One region of the Paenibacillus puldeungensis genome, then DNA from elsewhere that is predicted to be linked to it. Evidence: riboswitches for the same ligand, from Rfam matches in the RefSeq annotation. Region 1 holds a riboswitch; the other holds the start of a gene.

Region 1 (3,143 bases):
CAAATACTTGAATATATAGGGTTATTAATGGGATGAATGTTTAAAGAGGAGGGAGCCTTGGCGGCTCTCTCCTTTTTTATCAGAAATATCATTGCGACTCGGTCATTGCAGCCCGGTTGCGGCTGCCGTACCGGTTCAGCTTTGGAGTAGTTGTATTTTGTGCAGCTAATCTCCCGGTTTCATGCGGGTGAAGAGAAATAAATGCAAAAAGTGCAGTTAAAATGCCCATATGGGCTGTTGAGAGTGATGAGGGCGGGTTTTAAATGCACTTTTTACAACTATCTCGAAAGATTTCGATTTTTGGCCCTGATTAGCTGCATTTTTTACAGTTAAATATTGTGTCGTCTATCTCCAAAATGTCGGATATGCCCGATCCTGACGAAAATTGTTAATCAACAAGGCGAAGACTACGATAACAATAGAGCCGATGAGTACGGGTGAAATAAGGTAGCTCCAGCCCATATGGCCCAGCATGATAACGAGCGGGTCCGCACCGGCCGGCGGGTGGGTCGTTTTGGTTAGCATCATCACAGCAATGGCTAACCCGACGGCAAGGCCGATTGCCCATGAAGTCGTTCCAAACCACTGGTACGACAATATCCCTATCAGCGAGGACACGAAGTGACCGCCGATAATATTCCGCGGCTGCGAGAACGGGGCATTCCAAATTCCGAAGGCCAGAACACAGCTCGCTCCAAAGGGAGCCATTAACCACTCTGATGAGGTAGCTATGGTTAGTAAAAACAGAGTGAAAATCGTCAGAAACCCTCCGATCAATCCGGTTGCAGCATCCTTTACATTGACCTTAAGTGGGCTTTTGCCTTGACCCTTCATTTTACTGAAATAACGGTAACTAAGCGTAGATCCTAATGTTACCTCTTTCTTCTCAAGCTCTCTCTCGACTACAGTTGTTCGATTCAAATCTATTTCCCTCCTTTTTCCTGCAATTAAATTTACACGAAATAAACTAACCTGTCAAACATTAAATTAATGGTTAGTTTTGTGAACGCGTAAATCTCAGCAATAGAACCGGAATCCCTCTTCTCGGATTTTCGCCAAAATTGCAGCATAATACGGAATTTTGCTGAATTCCCGGTGTGATTCTTGTCGTAATCTGATTCTTTTTGCCTATGAAATATTTATCATTTTTCTGTGTTGACAATTATTTTTTTTTGAAATATATTTGGAAATGTCTACAATTTTAATGGCATATTATGACTCCCAAGGAACCCACCCGCCAGTAATTGAATAATTGGGCACACTAATCGAAAGATTAGGTCGCAAAGCCTTGGAGTCTAAGGATCCACTTTTTATGGATTAATGACCGTCCGGCTGCATAACAATGTTTACGTTGTTTATGCAGCCGTTTTTTTATTTTCCCTCGCATCTCAGCGGATTTATCCGAGAGATATAGATACCTGAAAGTAAGGAGGGTAGAGACTTAGTGCCTGAAAGGGAGGATTTTTATGAAAAAATGAGGAGGAACTTATGAAACGCGGGTTAAAAATTGCAATTTCTTGGTTATGCTTATTTTCGTTATTTTTAAGCCCAATGTCCGTCTTTGGCGCAAGCTCAAGCGACCCGGTCTGGCCTAATCCCGGCGCGATTCAGCTCAGTAAAACGGCTAAAGCCACCGGTAACCCGGGCGAGTGGGAGATTACCCTGAAAGCCGAAGGGAAAAACGTTCGGACTAGTTCCGACGTGGTGCTGGTCATCGATAAGTCGGGGAGTATGGGCGGCAAATGGTGGGAACCGGCTTACAAGATGGATAATGCTAAAGCAGCTGCGAAGAAATTCGTGGACAATTTGCTGTTAAACGGCTCATCTAACCGGATTGCCGTAGTATCCTTTAGCGATTCAGCCTCAAAGGTTTCTGATTTTAAGGGATCTGAACAGAAGGGTGAACTAAAGAATGCTATCGATCAAATCAATCCGGATGGCGGAACAAATATCCAGGCGGGTTTAAAAAGCGCCCGTGAGATGCTCAATAGCAGCTCGGCCGAGAACAAAATAATCGTCGTATTAAGTGACGGTGAGCCTACATACAGCTACAAGGGAAAGAAGGCTGTTGGCTTTACTTGGCCTAATAGTAAATATCGATTTGCTATCACGGATTTCGATTATGGCAACATGCTTGGATCCGGTGGCGATTTCGGGATCAAATCATACAAAATCAACGGCTTTACCGTTCAAGATAACGGGATTGGTACCATTTCCGAAGCAAAAATCGCTAAAGACGCAGGCTTCAAAATTTTCTCGGTTGGTCTAGACGTTTCTGACAATAGTGATGCGCTAAATGTGCTCAAAGACGTTCAGAGCGAAGGATATTTCCCGGCGAACAGCGACGATCTAAACAAGATTTTCCGCGAAATGGCTGGAAAAATCGCTTATGCGGCTCAAGATGCCAGAGTCATTGATCCGATGGGAGATATGTTCAACCTCAAACTGAAGGGCGGACAAATTAGCCCTCAGGATTATACCGTATCGCAAGGGACGGTCACTTGGGACGCCTCGACTGAGAAATTTATTTGGAACGTCGGCAATATTGCTGAGGGAGAGCCTGCCACATTTACTTACAAAGTAATTATTGATTCATCCAAAAACCCGGTTTCTAACGTCCTCTATCCGACGAACGGCAAGACGACTTTGGAATATACCAATGTCAACAACCAGAAGACTTCGAAGGATTTTGAGGTGCCGAAGGTAAGCATCGGCAATGGTTCCATCCTCATGAAGGGCTATAAGGTCAATGCGAACGGCAAGCCGATCAACGCCGAGGGTGTTGAAGTCGAGTCTCCGGAGTTTGCAGCCGCGCTTTATAGCGAGTACTACAAGGATCAAAACGGTAGCGAAGCTTTGCCAATCGGCTCTAAGGATTATTCCGTAGCAGCCAAAGAGGTAACCGGCTACCAGCTTAAAGTAGGGCAAAATCCTACAACGGTGAAACTCACTGCAACGAATCCAACGCCAGTTATCTGGTTCGGCTATACGGAAGCAGTTGAACAGAAACTAACCGTAAAATATCTCGAGCAAGGCTCAAGTAAGGAACTGCAAGCTCCTGTAGAGAAAAAAGGTCTGCCAGGTTCCAAGGTAGCTTTGGAAGCTCCACAGCTTCCAGGGTATAGCGTAGTAGCTCCTGAAAA
Region 2 (3,143 bases), on a different contig from region 1:
CGACGATTAATCTGGAGCATCCGGATCCCGAATGCGACCTCGATTATGTTCCGAATACAGCACGAGCCGTTCCACTCGATATCGGGCTGTCCAACTCCTTTGGATTTGGCGGACACAATTCGGCCATCGTACTGAGAAAATATCACGAATAAAGCTACAAGCCGCTCAGCACAAAGCAGGGCGGTTTTCTTTTTTTTGCAGCAACCTTCTAGTTATTGGCTTCGTTTGAAGATACAAGAGATCACTCCAATAATGGGCTGCTTCCAGGATGAACCATAAAGAGGTTGGAGGGACTCGAGAGATATCAAAGACAAGGGGGCCAATCAATGCGAAGATGGGGAATGAAGGTTGTGATGTCGGGGGCGCTCATCGCCTTGCTACTAAGCGGATGTGGAAGTACTGCGGAGGATATGAATGCCGAATCGCAGGCGGTAAGCAGCAACATGGCCAGTACCAGTACCGCAGAGGCAGTCGACCAAGCACAGGTTGCGGAAGGGGAAGGCGCTACCCCTAGCGAGTCACCCCTAGAAAAGAAATCGACGGTGGACCCGAAAACGGTTGGAGTCGGCAAAACTGTTGGCTCCGGACAGCAATCCTCAGGAATTCAGCCTGAAGCTACGGAAGCCGGACTTAACAAAAAGCTGATTTACCAGGCGAATGTAGTGATGGAAGTAAAGGACTATGCCAAAGCACAGTCAGAAATCCGCAATCTGGTAGCGTTAACTGGGGGATATATCATTCAGTTTTCGGAGAACCAGTCACAGGAAGAGCGAGGCGGTAGTTTTGTGCTTAAAGTGCCTTCTAACGGATTTTCTTCCTTTCTCGACCGATTGGAGGGACTTAAGCCTGAGTCGATTCAGCGTAGCATTGAAGGACAGGATGTGTCTGAGGAATATGTTGATTTAAACTCACGGCTGAAAGTGAAGCAAGCCATGGAAGCCAAATACCTGAAATTTGTGGAGGAAGCCACCAAAACAAGTCAACTTGTAGAGTTCGTTAGGGAACTGGAGCGGATTCAGACGGAAATTGAGCAGATCAAGGGACGAATGCGATATATCGATAGTAATGTAGCCTATTCCACGATTGAGATTCGTGTGTATCAACCGAAGTCGAGCATTGTATCGAGTGACAAGGAAGATACTCCACTGTTGGGTCGAGCGAAGGATGCTTTGAATGGAACGATTGATGTACTCTCTGCATTGGCGCAGTGGCTGGTCGTCATTGTGGCTGGAGCATTGCCGTTGATAGCTATTGCTGCTATTGTTGGTATTCTCCTGTGGGTAAGACATAAAAAATCAGGGCGGAACAAAAAGGTTGTTGTGCCTGATATGCCGGAGACAACAGATAAAGAGGAGTAAGATTTTTCATTTGGCAAGTGTTGCATATTTTGTGATGTGTGTTACTATTATTGCAACACAAACGCAGAGAATTTTGGCGCTTTGTTCCGAAAGAAGTAGAACTTTATACGATAATGGCAAACCTGTCGAAAGGCAGGGACGCAAAGCTACAGGGCCTTTTCACCAAATGGCAGCCAGCTACCGAAGGGAGTTTTATGGATGATGCGGAAATGGATCCCGCTAGCAATAGCAGTCACTTTTTTATTTTCATGGTGTAGTGGATCAAAGGTTTTGGGCGCCGAAGCCAGCCGTTGGCTGAATACGGACAATTTGGACAAGGGCGCGATTCGCATCAATTATGATGTAAAGCCCAATATCAAGACGAAGCTTCTGATTGTGAAGGGGCAGAATAAGTACAGCTACAATTTAACGCCTGGGAAGTCCGGAGAATCGTTTGTCCTCCAATTGGGAAACGGGGAATATACGGTTAGTCTTTTGGAACAGATTAATGGTAGCAAGTATCGTGAAGTTTATAAAGATACGCTGCAGCTAAACTTAGCCGACGAGAACCAGGTATATCTTAATTCGATTCAAAATGTAGATTGGGATATCAATAGCCTTGCGGTCAAGAAAGCGAAGGAGCTTACGAAAAACGCGACAACCGACTATGATAAAGTAAAAGCGATTTATCAATATATTATCAGCAATATCAAATATGACAACAAGTTGGCATTTAGTGCCGCTTCAAGCTATCTGCCTCAAATTGATCGTACTTTATCGTCAAAGAAAGATATTTGCTATGGATTCTCCTCTCTGTATGCGGCCATGTTAAGAAGTGAAGGGATTCCCGCTAAACTTGTGATGGGCAAGTCAGATTATGTTTCTACGTACCATGCATGGAATGAAGTGTTCGTCGATAATAAATGGGTTATCATTGATACGACGGTCGACGCAGGCTGGAAGGGAACAATCACTAAGTTCACGATGATCAAAGATGCGAGCAAATATCAAGTAGAGAAGTCATACTAAAATTAATATCGGAAAGAGCCTTGAACATCCGTGTTCAAGGCTTCTTTGTTTCGACAATCTATGCTATTCTTCTATCAGAGATGTGAAAAATGAATAAACTTCATAATTAGGGAGTTTGACTCTATGAGAGTAATCCTAGTAGACGATGAGCGGCTGGCATTGGATTATCTTGAAAGGCAATTGATGAAGCTGGCAGACATTGAGATTGTCGGAAAGTACTCAGATCCGATCGTTGGGAGAAAGGAAATTCTCCAGGCTCGGGTCGACGTTCTTTTTTTAGATATTAGTTTACCTGAAATCAACGGGATTGAGCTAGCTGAACAAATTTTGGAAACTAAACCGGATATCAATGTCGTATTTGTTACGGCTTACAATGAATATGCGGTCAAAGCTTTTGAACTGAATGCACTGGATTATATTGTTAAACCAATCCGGATCGAACGATTGACCAAAACTGTGGATCGGGTCCGAGAACGGCTGGAGATCAAACAGGAATATACAACTGCTGCCAATCAATGCATAAAGATGAATTTGTTCCGACAAGTGAGTGTTGAGTTAGGTTCCGGATCAAGCACGATCCTCCAATGGCGTACAACGAAAGCCCAGGAATTGTTTCTCTACTTATTGCAATACCGGGATCAATTAGTCCGGAAAACAACGTTAATCGATCTATTATGGCCGGAATATGAATCGGATAAGGTATATTCACAGTTGTACACCTCCGTCTATCATATTCGAAAAACGCTGAAGCCATATGGCGATCATTTTCAAATTATG

Evidence for each region. Region 1 has a riboswitch for cyclic di-GMP ahead of ACFQ3W_RS03885 (MucBP domain-containing protein). Riboswitches for the same ligand answer to the same signal wherever they lie in the genome.
Region 2: it holds a riboswitch for cyclic di-GMP, as region 1 does, so the genes downstream of both, ACFQ3W_RS17240 (transglutaminase-like domain-containing protein) here and ACFQ3W_RS03885 (MucBP domain-containing protein) in region 1, are expected to answer to the same signal.

The regions. Positions count from the first base shown of each region.
Region 1 covers NZ_JBHTLM010000002.1:258,225-261,367, forward strand. Annotated here, with positions in the region: gene ACFQ3W_RS03880 (HPP family protein) at 346-834, opposite strand; cyclic di-GMP riboswitch class I at 1,246-1,340, shown strand; gene ACFQ3W_RS03885 (MucBP domain-containing protein) at 1,489-3,143, shown strand, end outside.
Region 2 covers NZ_JBHTLM010000013.1:68,720-71,862, forward strand. Annotated here, with positions in the region: gene fabF (beta-ketoacyl-ACP synthase II) at 1-152, shown strand, start outside; gene ACFQ3W_RS17235 (DUF4349 domain-containing protein) at 327-1,358, shown strand; cyclic di-GMP riboswitch class I at 1,464-1,543, shown strand; gene ACFQ3W_RS17240 (transglutaminase-like domain-containing protein) at 1,557-2,366, shown strand; gene ACFQ3W_RS17245 (response regulator) at 2,490-3,143, shown strand, end outside.